2 regions of the Streptomyces sp. NPDC040410 genome follow, and region 2 is predicted to be linked to the other one. Evidence: riboswitches for the same ligand, from Rfam matches in the RefSeq annotation. Region 2 holds a riboswitch; the other holds the start of a gene.
What was found. Region 2 has a riboswitch for S-adenosylmethionine ahead of thrC (threonine synthase). Riboswitches for the same ligand answer to the same signal wherever they lie in the genome.
Positions count from the first base shown of each region.

Region 1: linked by a shared signal. The riboswitch ahead of ACZ562_RS18760 (aminotransferase class V-fold PLP-dependent enzyme) and the one ahead of thrC (threonine synthase) in region 2 are both predicted to bind S-adenosylmethionine.

Region 1 is NZ_JBVIVK010000008.1:183,159-189,561, reverse strand. Features, by position in the region: gene qcrA (cytochrome bc1 complex Rieske iron-sulfur subunit) at 1-125, shown strand, start outside; gene qcrB (cytochrome bc1 complex cytochrome b subunit) at 122-1,756, shown strand; gene trpD (anthranilate phosphoribosyltransferase) at 1,897-2,961, shown strand; SAM riboswitch class IV at 3,046-3,162, shown strand; gene ACZ562_RS18760 (aminotransferase class V-fold PLP-dependent enzyme) at 3,330-4,691, shown strand; gene ACZ562_RS18755 (Lrp/AsnC family transcriptional regulator) at 4,726-5,007, opposite strand; gene ACZ562_RS18750 (rhomboid family intramembrane serine protease) at 5,004-5,756, opposite strand; gene ACZ562_RS18745 (hypothetical protein) at 5,938-6,177, shown strand; gene ACZ562_RS18740 (NYN domain-containing protein) at 6,213-6,403, shown strand, end outside.
Region 2 is NZ_JBVIVK010000007.1:156,559-162,961, reverse strand. Features, by position in the region: gene groL (chaperonin GroEL) at 1-1,391, opposite strand, end outside; gene ACZ562_RS17065 (cold-shock protein) at 1,715-1,921, opposite strand; gene ACZ562_RS17060 (MoaD/ThiS family protein) at 2,363-2,638, opposite strand; gene thrC (threonine synthase) at 2,635-3,918, opposite strand; SAM riboswitch class I at 3,937-4,091, opposite strand; gene ACZ562_RS17050 (glucosyl-3-phosphoglycerate synthase) at 4,254-5,198, shown strand; gene ACZ562_RS17045 (alpha,alpha-trehalose-phosphate synthase (UDP-forming)) at 5,289-6,403, shown strand, end outside.

The DNA of each region.
Region 1 (6,403 bases), on a different contig from region 2:
TGATCTTCGGTCCCGCCGGTCACGCCCTGCCGCAGCTGCGCATCGGCGTGAACGACGAGGGCTACCTCGAGGCGCTCGGCGACTTCGAAGAGCCCGTCGGTCCTGCCTTCTGGGAGCGCGGATGAGCAGCAACGAGAACAACGAGGCCCGGCGCGGCAAAGCACCGGCCGGCGAGCGCGTCGCCGACTGGGCGGACGGCCGGCTCGGGATCTACTCCCTGGCCAAGGCCAACATGCGCAAGATCTTCCCCGACCACTGGTCGTTCATGTTGGGTGAGGTCTGCCTCTACAGCTTCATCATCATCATCCTCACGGGTGTGTACCTGACGCTGTTCTTCCACCCGTCGATGAACGAGGTGGAGTACCACGGCAGCTACGTCCCGCTGCAGGGGCAGCTGATGTCCGAGGCGTTCAACTCGACCATGCACATCTCCTTCGACGTGCGCGGTGGTCTGCTGATCCGGCAGATCCACCACTGGGCGGCGCTGGTCTTCCTCGCCGGCATGTTCGTGCACATGATGCGCGTGTTCTTCACCGGCGCGTTCCGCAAGCCGCGTGAGGTCAACTGGCTGTTCGGCTTCCTGCTGTTCGTCCTGGGCATGTTCACCGGCTTCACCGGCTACTCGCTCCCGGACGACCTGCTCTCCGGCACGGGTGTCCGCTTCATGGAGGGCGCGATCCTGTCCGTGCCGATCGTCGGCACGTACCTCGCGTTCTTCCTCTTCGGCGGAGAGTTCCCGGGCGGCGACTTCGTGGCCCGCTTCTACTCGGTCCACATCCTGCTGCTGCCGGGCATCATGCTCGGCCTCGTGGTGGCGCACCTGATCCTGGTCTTCTACCACAAGCACACGCAGTACGCGGGGCCCGGAAAGACCAACAACAACGTCGTCGGCATGCCGCTGCTGCCGGTCTACATGGCCAAGGCCGGAGGCTTCTTCTTCCTGGTCTTCGGTGTCATCGCGGCCGTCGCGGCCATCGCCCAGATCAACCCGATCTGGGCCATGGGCCCCTACCGTCCGGACCAGGTGTCCACCGGCGCCCAGCCCGACTGGTACATGGGCTTCTCCGAGGGCCTGATCCGTGTGATGCCCGGCTGGGAGATCAACTTCTGGGGCCACACGCTCGTCCTGGGCGTGTTCATCCCACTGATCATCTTCCCGCTGGTCCTGGTCACGATCGCGGTCTACCCGTTCATCGAGGCCTGGGTCACCGGCGACAGGCGCGAGCACCACATCCTGGACCGCCCGCGCAACGCGCCGACGCGTACGGCCTTCGGCGTCGCGTGGATCACCTGGTACATGGTGCTGCTGATCGGTGGTGGAAACGACCTCTGGGCCACCCACTTCCACCTCTCCATCAACGCCATCACCTGGTTCGTCCGGATCGCGTTCTTCGTCGGCCCGGTCATCGCGTTCCTCGTCACCAAGCGCATCTGCCTCGGCCTCCAGCGCCGCGACAAGGACAAGGTGCTGCACGGCCGCGAGTCGGGCATCATCAAGCGCCTGCCGCACGGTGAGTTCATCGAGGTGCACGAGCCGCTCAGCCAGGACGCGCTGCACACGCTCACGGCCCACGAGCAGTACAAGCCGGTCGAGATCGGCCCGACGGTCGACGAGAACGGCGTCGAGCGCAAGGTGAAGGGCTCCGAGAAGCTGCGCGCCAAGCTCAGCGAGGCGTACTTCGGTGAGGAGTCCCAGATCCCGAAGCCCACCGTCGAGGAGTACAAGGAGATCACGAGCGGCCACGGCCACCACTGATCGCTGCGCACGCCACGTCACGGTCGAAGGGCCCCGTCCGGTGTTCGGACGGGGCCCTTCACCGTGCCCCGACGGTGGATAGGGTGGACCTGTTGAGACTCGCGTCCCGTAGTCCGGGACACATGATTCAGGAGCGGCTTATGAGCGCTGTGACCCCCGCTGGAGGCGACACCGCGGCGGGCCGTTCCTGGCCCGAGGTGCTGAACGCCCTGCTGTACGGCCGTGACCAGAGCGCCGGCGCCGCGTTCTGGGCGATGGACCAGATCATGCGCGGCGAGGCGACGGACGCCCAGATCGCCGGGTTCACGGTGGCGCTGCGCGCCAAGGGCGAGACGGTGCAGGAGATCACCGGACTCGTGGACGCCCTGTACCAGCACGCGAACGTGATCGAGGTGCCGGGCGCCACCGTCGACATCGCCGGCACGGGCGGCGACGGCGCGAAGACCGTGAACATCTCCACGATGTCGTCGATCGTCATCGCCGGCACGGGAGCGAAGGTCGTCAAGCACGGCAACCGGGCCGCGTCCTCGGCGTCCGGCGCCTCCGATGTGCTGGAGAGGCTCGGGGTCAACCTGGAGCTGACGCCGAAGCGGGTCGCCGAGGTCGCCGACGAGGCCGGCATCACCTTCTGCTTCGCGGTGAAGTTCCATCCGGCGCTGCGTCATGTCGCGGCGGCGCGCAGGCAGTTGGGCATCCAGACCGTGTTCAACTTCCTCGGCCCGCTGGCCAACCCGGCCAAGGTGAAGGCACAGGCGGTCGGTGTCGCGGACCTCCGTATGGCGCCGATCATGGCGGGCGTCTTCGCCGAGCGCGGCAACTCGTCCCTGGTGTTCCGGGGCGACGACGGCCTCGACGAGCTGACGACCACGTCCACCTCCCGGGTGTGGATCGTCCGGGACGGCAAGGTCACCGAGGAGACCTTCGACCCGCGGGACGTCGGCCTCGAACTGGTGCCGCTGGAGGCGCTGCGGGGCGCCGACGCGTCGTTCAACGCGGATGTCGCCCGGCGCCTGCTGAACGGCGAGACCGGGCCGGTACGGGACGCGGTACTGCTCAACTCCGCGGCGGCGCTGGTGGCGCTGGAGCCGGGGGACGGGACGCTCGCGGACCAGATCCGGGCCGGCATGGAGAAGGCCGCCGAGTCGGTCGACTCCGGAGCGGCCAAGAGGACACTGGAGCGCTGGGTGGCCGTGAGCAACGCCTGACCCCCCACGGTGTGACGCGAGGCGCAGTCCAGGATCCGGACTGCGCCTTGCGCGCCGAAGATCTTGTGGCAAGATGCTGTACCAGGTCATGAGTGACAGTCATGAGGCCCCGGCCGACTGTCCGGCAACCCTCCGTCCGTGGCGGGGTGCCCCGGGTGAAGACCAGGCCGTAGGCAGCGAGGTCTACGGCAAGCGCGGACCCCTCGCGAAGAACCAGGGGTCCTGGTCGTCGAGGGAGCCTTCCGTGAGCAAGCGAATGCGCTAGGGCCGCAGAGCCCCGCCTCCGCAACACCCCTTTCACCTTCTCCCACGCTTGAGCCGTGCGTGCTCGCGTGGTGATTCCGCCTGCCTTCCACGGGAGTTCAGCCATGTCCCTCGCCACCGCTGCCGCCGCCCAGACCCTTTGCGCCCCGCTGCCCGTTCTGGGCCGGGATGTCACCGTCCCGCTCGTCACGGGCGGCGAAGTCACCTACGCCGCGCTCGACTACGCGGCCAGCGCGCCCGCCCTCCAGCGGGTCTGGGACGACGTGGCCGCGTACGCCCCGTACTACGGCAGCGTCCACCGCGGCGCCGGCTATCTCTCACAGCTGTCCACCGACCTCTTCGAGAACGCCCGCACCACGGTCGCCGAGTTCCTCGACTGCCGCGCCGACGACCAGCTGGTCTTCACCCGGTCCACCACCGACTCCCTCAACCTGCTCGCCGCCGCGCTCCCCGCGGGCTGCCAGGTCTTCGTCTTCGAGACCGAGCACCACGCCTCGCTGCTGCCCTGGAAGGACGCCCGGGTCACCTACCTCGACGCCCCGCGCACCCCGGCCCGGGCCGTCGAGACCCTGGAGCGCGCCCTCGCCGACCGCGACCCCCACGGCCCGGCCCTGGTCTGCGTCACGGGCGCCTCGAACGTCACCGGCGAGCTGTGGCCCGTACGGGAACTCGCGGCCGCCGCGCACGCCCACGGTGCCCGTATCGTCCTGGACGCCGCCCAGCTGGCCCCGCATCACCCGGTGTCCGTCCGGGACCTCGACGTCGACTGGGTCGCCTTCTCCGGCCACAAGCTGTACGCCCCCTTCGGCTCCGGCGTCCTGGCCGGGCGCGCCGACTGGCTGCGGGCGGCCGAGCCGTACCTCGCGGGCGGCGGCGCCAGCCGCAGGGTCACCCGGCGCGAGGACGGGGGAGTGGACGTCGAGTGGCACGACACCGCCGCCCGCCACGAGGCCGGCTCGCCCAACGTGATCGGCGCCTACGCCATCGCCTCCGCCTGCAAGGCCCTCACCGAGGCGGGCTTCGACACCCTGGTCGCCCGTGAGCAGCACCTGATCGCCGAGGTCCGCGAGGGCCTCGCCGAGGTCCCCGAGGTCAGGATCCTCTCCCTCTTCGGCGACGACGCCGCCCGCGTCGGCGTGATCTCCTTCGTCGTCGAGGGCTGGAACAGCTCGCACTTCGCCGCCGCCCTCTCCGCCGAGTACGGCATCGGAGTGAGGGACGGCCTGTTCTGCGCCCACCCCCTGGTCCGCACCCTGCTCGGCGGCGACGCCCAGAGCCAGGGCGAGTGCGGCGCCCCCGACGCGGCCCCCGGCGAGAAGTCCCTCAACGCGATCCGTGTGAGCTTCGGCGCGGGCACGCCGGACGAGCACGTGGAGCGCTTCGTGAACGCGGTTAAGGAACTGGTCGGCGAGGGCGCGAAGTGGCAGTACAGGACGGAGGACGGCCGCTGCGTCCCGGCCGTCTGATCGACCGGCGCCCGCGGACGCGTGGGCGCAGACCTCAGGAGTCCAACCCGATCGCGAACGCCGCCTCGAGGTCGTGCTGCGAATACGTCCGAAAGGCGACGTGCGTATCCGTCGCCTCCACGCCCGGGATCTTGCTGATGCGTCCGGGAATGACCTCCGCCAGATCCTCGTGCTGCTTCACCCGCACCATGGCGATCAGGTCGTACGTTCCCGTGACGGAGAAGACCTCGCTCACGCTGTCCAGCGAAGCGATCCGCTCCGCGATCTCGGGAATCCGGTCCACGCTGGTCTTGATGAGGACGATCGCGGTGATCACGGCTGATTCTCTCCCTCGGGAGCCGGAGCTGGGGCGGACTTCACTCTAGTGGTACGGCCGAAGCGGCCCCAGGCGAAGAGGAACCCTGCCGAGAACCCCACCAGGTGGGCCAGATACGCCACCCCCGGCCCCTGTGCCGCCCGCCCCGCCGCCAGCCACTGCAGGGCCGCCCAGAAGGGCAGCACGACCCACGCGGGAAAGCGCAGCGGCAGGAAGAACAGGAACGGCAGAAGACTGGTCACCCGTGCCCCGGGGAACAGGTACAGACACGCGCCGAGGACCGCTGAGATCGCCCCGGAGGCGCCGACGAGGGACTGTGCCGAGTCCGAGTTGGCGGCCGCGTAGCCCAGCAGGGCGAGATAGCCGCAGCCGACGTAGAACAGGGTGAACTGGACGCGGCCCATGCGTTCCTCGGTCAGCCCGCCGAAGACGTAGAGGAAGAGCATGTTGCCGAGCAGGTGCACCCAGCTGCCGTGGACGAACAGGGCCGTCGCGGGGGTGAGGGCGGCCCGGGCCGAGCCCTCGAACAGCTCGGCCGGGACCACGCCCCAGCGGTGGAAATGGGCCCGCTGCGCGGCGAGCAGCTCGTCACCGGAGCCGTAGGCCGGATTCAGGCCCGCCGCCGGACCGGCTACGAAGATCAGGCAGCACGCGGCGATCAGTCCGTACGTCACCGGCGCGGCCGGCCGCCGGACCATCCCCAGCACCCTGCGAGCCTCGCAAAGGGGTGCGTTCCAGTTGCTGATCATGAACACAGAGCATGACGTACCGGAGCGTGACGTAAGCGGACCGAACCGCTCAGACCGCCTCGCCGCCGTGGACGGGCGGGCGGCGAGTCCCCGCCAGGCCGTAGGGTTACGAGCCACACGCACCGGGGTGCCCGGCGCGTCGCGGACAATAGAAGGCCTAGAAGGAAAGAGCACAGTCACGATGACGGTTCCCCTGCCGACCGCTACCACGCGGTGGCGCTGCACGCTCTGCGGCAACCTCACCCGCTTCGACGTGACGCGCTCGTCGAAGGTCGTCGAGTACGTCCACCTCGACCTGGCCGGTGAGCCGAAGGTCGAAGAGCGCGAGGTGGTCAGTGAGACCATCGAGTCGGTGCGCTGCCGCTGGTGCAACGCGGTGGACCAGGTGGAACTCGTGGACAGGCCGGGCGCCGGCTCCTGACGGGAGCGGGCCCCGCACAGGCATTGGGGTGACGGATGGTGGAGACCGCAGGCGGGGGGCCGGGCGACGGCGCCGCTGAGGTGCTCGACCGTCCGCTGCCCGACGGCGTGCGCCGCCGGGTCGTACAGATCGTCTCGGACGGTTTCGGCGGGCTGACCGTCGGCGAACTGCCCGCACAGCTGCGGCAGTACGCCCGCTTCGCGCCGAACCGCCGGGCCAAGTTCGC
Region 2 (6,403 bases):
TCCACCACGACACCGCCCTCAAGGCCGGCGTTGACGGCGATCTGCTTCAGCGGGGCCTCAAGGGCGAGCTTGACGGCGGCGGCGCCGGTCGCCTCGTCACCCTCCAGGTCCAGCTTCTCGAAGACGGTGGACGCCTGGATGAGCGCCACGCCACCACCGGCGACGATGCCCTCCTCGACGGCCGCCTTGGCGTTGCGCACGGCGTCCTCGATGCGGTGCTTGCGCTCCTTGAGCTCCACCTCGGTGGCGGCACCGGCCTTGATGACCGCGACACCGCCGGCGAGCTTCGCCAGGCGCTCCTGCAGCTTCTCGCGGTCGTAGTCGGAGTCGCTGTTCTCGATCTCGGCGCGGATCTGGTTGACCCGGCCCTGCACCTGCTCCGTGGAGCCGGCACCGTCGACGATGGTGGTCTCGTCCTTGGTGATGACCACCTTGCGGGCGCGGCCCAGCAGGTCGACGGAGGTGTTCTCCAGCTTGAGACCGACCTCCTCGGAGATGACCTCGCCGCCCGTGAGGATGGCGATGTCGTTCAGCATCGCCTTGCGGCGGTCGCCGAAGCCCGGGGCCTTGACGGCGACGGACTTGAAGGTGCCGCGGATCTTGTTGACGACCAGGGTCGACAGGGCCTCGCCCTCGACGTCCTCGGCGATGATCAGCAGCGGCTTGCCCGACTGCATGACCTTCTCCAGGAGCGGGAGCAGGTCCTTGACCGAGGAGATCTTGGAGTTGGCGATCAGGATGTACGGGTCGTCGAGGACGGCCTCCATACGCTCCATGTCGGTGGCGAAGTACGCCGAGATGTAGCCCTTGTCGAAGCGCATACCCTCGGTGAGCTCCAGCTCCAGACCGAAGGTCTGGGACTCCTCGACGGTGATGACGCCTTCCTTGCCGACCTTGTCCATGGCCTCGGCGATGAGCTCGCCGATCTGGGTGTCGGCGGCGGAGATGGAGGCCGTGGAGGCGATCTGCTCCTTGGTCTCGACATCCTTCGCCTGCTCGAGCAGGGCACCGGAGACGGCCTCGACGGCCTTCTCGATACCGCGCTTGAGGGCCATCGGGTTGGCGCCGGCGGCTACGTTGCGCAGACCCTCGCGGACGAGAGCCTGGGCGAGGACGGTGGCCGTGGTCGTACCGTCACCGGCGACGTCGTCCGTCTTCTTGGCGACTTCCTTGACCAGCTCGGCGCCGATCTTCTCGTACGGGTCCTCGAGCTCGATCTCCTTGGCGATGGAGACACCATCGTTGGTGATCGTGGGGGCGCCCCACTTCTTCTCGAGGACGACGTTGCGGCCCTTGGGGCCGAGCGTCACCTTGACGGCGTCCGCGAGCTGGTTCATGCCGCGCTCGAGGCCGCGCCGCGCCTCCTCGTCGAACGCGATGATCTTGGCCATGTGAAGTGGTCCTCCCGGACTGGGGTGGATTGCTCCGGACCGCGCTGGCGCCCGCGACGGACGGCTCGCCGGCCTGTGGTTCCTTGCCCCACATGGCCTGCGGGCCTCACCGACCCGGTCCTCGTTGTCACTCTCACCTTCAGAGTGCTAACGCCAATGATTAGCACTCGCCCATGCCGAGTGCAAGCGCCTCTCGTAGGTCGGGCCCCGGGCCGCGCGAGGGGCCCGGGCCGGTTCCGGGCATGCCGAAGGGCTCGCACCCCAGGAGGTGCGAGCCCTTCGAAGAAACAGAAGAACGTCGCTGCAGTAACCCGGCGCGTGCTTCAGCCGGTCGCCAGACGAACCATGTCCGCCTGCGGCCCCTTCTGGCCCTGCGAGATCTCGAAATCGACCCGCTGGCCCTCTTCCAGGGTGCGGTAGCCGTCCATCTGAATCGCACTGTAGTGGACGAAAACATCCGCACCACCGTCGACCGCGATGAAGCCGTACCCCTTCTCCGCGTTGAACCACTTGACGGTGCCCTGAGCCATGCCTAACTCCCCTATTACTGGCCCTTGCACAGATCCACACTTCGCGGATCCGGGTCATACCTCACCCCCCATTTGGTCGGGGGCGTGCGCCGGAACGCGTCGACCGCGGCTGAATGTATCTGTCCAACTGCCGTGTGCAACAGGTCAATCGGACGAGAAATCCAGGCATGACCGGTCGGGAATGTACGGAGAATTTACCTGAATTCAGGGCAAGTCGGGCCCCATAAAAGGCGCGAATGGCGCAAAAGACGCACACAGTTTGGCTACTTCTCGCCGCACGCGGAGCCGGAACTCATATGCGTCCGGCATGCCGGAGACGGTGCGTTCCCCAACTGTACCGTGCTCAACCATACAGAATTGCCCCCTCCGCTTCTCTCACGGAGGGGGCAATCGCATGAACTCTTGGTAATCGGCATTACCGAGGGTAATAATCGGCCTCGGTCAGCCTCCGGCGACGGCCGGAATGATGGACACGCCCGCACCGTCCGGAGTCGCCGTCTCCAGACCCTGCTCGAACCGCACGTCGTCGTCGTTCACGTACACATTGACGAAGCGGCGCAGCTTGCCCTGGTCGTCCAGGACCCGGGCGGCGATACCGGTGTGGTTCTTCTCCAGGTCGGCGATGACCTCGGCGAGGGTGGCTCCCTCGGCGGTCACCTCTGCCTGGCCACCGGTGTAGGTGCGCAGGATGGTGGGGATGCGGACGTTGACGCTCATGATGCGAGGCCAGCCTCTCGGAAGGAGTCCAGGTTCGGGCGGATGGTCGCGGTCAGGCCGGTGCCTGCCACCGCGTCCAACGTCTTGAGGCCGTCTCCGGTGTTCAGGACGACCGTCGTCAGGGTCGGGTCGAGCACGCCGCTCTCGATCAGCTTCTTCGTGACACCCACGGTCACGCCACCCGCCGTCTCGGCGAAGATGCCCTCGGTCCGGGCGAGCAGCTTGATCGCGTCGACGATCTGCTCGTCGGTCACGTCCTCCACCGCCCCGCCCGTGCGGCGCGCGATGTCGAGGACGTACGGCCCGTCGGCCGGGTTGCCGATGGCCAGTGACTTGGCGATGGTGTTCGGCTTCTGCGGCCGCACGACGTCCTGGCCCGCCTTGTAGGCGACGGACACCGGGGAGCAGCCCTCGGCCTGCGCACCGAAGATCTTGTACGGCTTGTCCTCGACGAGCCCGAGCTTGATCAGCTCCTGCAGCCCCTTGTCGATCTTCGTGAGCTGGGAGCCGGAGGCGATCGGCACGACGAGCTGGTCCGGGAGCCGCCAGCCGAGCTGCTCGCAGATCTCGTACGCCAGGGTCTTGGAACCCTCGGCGTAGTACGGCCGCAGGTTGACGTTGACGAAGCCCCAGCCCTCGCCGGCCGGGTCGCCGATCAGCTCGGAGCAGAAGCGGTTCACGTCGTCGTAGTTGCCGTCGATGCCGACGAGCTCGCCGCCGTACACCGCGGCCATGACGACCTTGCCCTGCTCCAGGTCGTGCGGGATGAACACGCAGGAGCGGAAGCCGGCACGGGCGGCCGCGGCACCCACGGCACCGGCGAGGTTGCCCGTCGAGGAGCAGGAGAGCGTGGTGAAGCCGAAGGCGCGGGCGGCTTCCAGGGCCTGGGCGACGACCCGGTCCTTGAAGGAGTGCGTCGGGTTGCCGGAGTCGTCCTTCACGTACAGCCCGCCGGTCACGCCGAGTTCGCGCGCGAGGTTGTCGGCCTTGACGAGCTGGGTCCAGCCGGGGTTGATGTTGGGCTTGTCGGCCACGTCCGCGGGGACGGGCAGCAGCGGCGCGTAGCGCCAGATGTTCGCGGGTCCCGCCTCGATCTGCTTGCGGAGCTCCTCCGTGTCGTAGGCGGAGAAGTCGTACGCGATCTCGAGCGGGCCGAAACACTCCTCGCACGCGAAGACCGGTCCGAGGGGTACCCGGTGACCGCACTCGCGGCAGGAGAGCGCCGCGGCGGAACCGAGATCGACGGAGTCGGTGGTGCTTGCAACAGTCTGCACAGCCATGTGAGGCGAGGCCCTTTCTCCTCATCTTCCTCACGACGCATCTCGCCGTGAGACGGATTTGGCACCTTCCCTAGCCGGGAGCCTCGCGGAACGATCAACACTGATCTACGAGACCGGCTGGAGGGTTGCCGGGGCTTCATCGGGCCGTATCCCTCTGCCCCTCTGGATGAGCGGTATTCGGTTGTAGGCGCGGGCGGCCACCGACATGCGATGGTCATCAGCGTTGTTCAAGACTGTAACCGAAGGCCAGGACAGTTGAGATAGTCGTCCGAACCGCGAGACGGATCACACGCTGATCACATGCTCGCCGAGAGAACGCAGAGGAGCCGCGCACTGTGCTGGAAGAAGTCGAGCGCTGGCTGAGCACCCGCTCCTGGTCCCTGACCGATCGCCCGCTTCACAAGATTCTCGCTGCCAAGCAGCGTACGGGCCAGTCGGTCTCCGTCGTGCTGCCCGCACTCAACGAGGAGGAGACGGTCGGTGACATAGTCGCCGTGATCCGCCACGACCTGATGCATCAGGTCCCCCTGGTCGACGAGCTGGTCGTCGTCGACTCGGGGTCGACCGACCACACCTCCGAGGTGGCCGCCGCGGCGGGCGCCCGGGTCGTCCACCGCGACGAGATCCTGCCGCACATCCCGCCCGTCCCCGGCAAGGGCGAGGTGCTGTGGCGCTCGCTCCTGGTCACCAGCGGGGACATCGTCTGCTTCATCGACGCGGACCTGAAGGATTTCTCCTCCGACTTCGTCTCGGGGATCGTGGGCCCGCTGCTCACCGACCCCGGTGTCGACCTCGTCAAGGCGATGTACGACCGCCCGCTCGGCGGCGCGGCGGGCCAGGGCGGCCGGGTCACGGAACTGATGGCCCGCCCGCTGCTGAACATGCACTGGCCGCAGCTGGCCGGCTTCGTGCAGCCGCTCGGCGGCGAGTACGCGGCCCGCCGCTCGCTCCTGGAACAGCTCCCCTTCCCGGTCGGATACGGGGTGGAGCTGGGCATGCTGGTGGACGCCCTGCACCTGGTCGGGCTCGACGCCCTGGCGCAGGTCGACGTCGGCGTGCGCAAGCACCGCCACCAGGACGGCCAGGCGCTGGGCCGGATGGCCGCGGCGATCTACCGCACGGCCCAGCTCCGGCTGGCCCGCGGCCATCTCATCCGCCCCTCCCTGACCCAGTTCGAACGGGGTGAGGACGGCTTCGAGCCGCGCACCTACTCCGTGGACACCGAGGAGCGTCCGCCGATGGTGGAGATCGCGGAGTACGCGGCGCGAAGAGTAGCCTGACCGTGCGGGTTTCGGCATATGGCGGGCCGTATACGGCCGCGGGACCGACCGTACGTTTGAGCGTTTCCGGGCCGGGCTAGGTTGAGGCGTATGGCTTCTACGCAGGCTGCTCAGGGTGCCCCGGTTCTCGTCGCGTCCAACCGCGGCCCGGTGTCGTACGAGGTGCGGGAGGACGGCTCGCTGCACGCCAAGCGCGGCGGCGGCGGGCTGGTCTCCGGCCTCTCGGCGATCGGGCCGGACGCGGGCGCGCTGTGGGTGTGCTCCGCTCTCGGTGACGGCGACCGCGAGGCGGTACGGCGCGGGGTCGGTGAGGCAGGGGTGAGGATGCTGGACATCCCGGCCGACGTGCACTCCGACGCGTACAACGGCATCGCCAACTCCGTGCTGTGGTTCGTCCACCACATGCTGTACCAGACGCCGCTGCAGCCGGTCTTCGACGCGGAGTTCCGGCGGCAGTGGGCGTCGTACGAGGCGTACAACCGCGCGTTCGCCGAGGCGCTGGCCGAGGAGGCGGCCGAAGGGGCGGCGGTGGTCGTCCAGGACTACCACCTCACCCTGGTGCCGGGGATGCTGCGCGAGCTGCGCCCCGACCTCCGGATCGGCCACTTCTCCCATACGCCGTGGGCCCCGCCGGAGTACTTCCGGATGCTGCCCGACGACGTCGCCGGACAGGTGCTGCGCGGGATGCTGGGCGCCGACCGGCTCGGCTTCCTCACCCACCGCTGGGCGGACGCGTTCACCGCCTGCGCCACGGAGTTCGCCGGAGGGCTCGGCGAGACCCGGGTCGGCGTGCACGGGCTGGGGGCGGACGCCGACTTCCTGCGGCAGCGGGCGCACGAGGCCGACGTCGGGGAACGGATGAAGGCGCTGCGGGCCGAGATCGGCGCGGGGCCGGACGGGCGTCCCCGCAGGACCGTCGTGCGGGTGGACCGGACCGAGCTGTCGAAGAACATCGTGCGCGGGCTGCTGGCGTACCGGCAGCTCCTCGACGACCACCCCGAGTGGCGCGAACGCGTGGTGCACCTCGCCTTCGCCTACCCCTCCCGGCAGGACCTCGCCGTCTACCGGGACTACACGGCCGAGGTGCAGCGGGTGGCCGAGGAGATCAACTCCCGGTACGGCACACCGGGCTGGACTCCCGTCGTCCTCCATGTGCAGGACGACTTCGCGCGGTCGCTGGGTGCCTACCGGCTGGCGGACGTGGC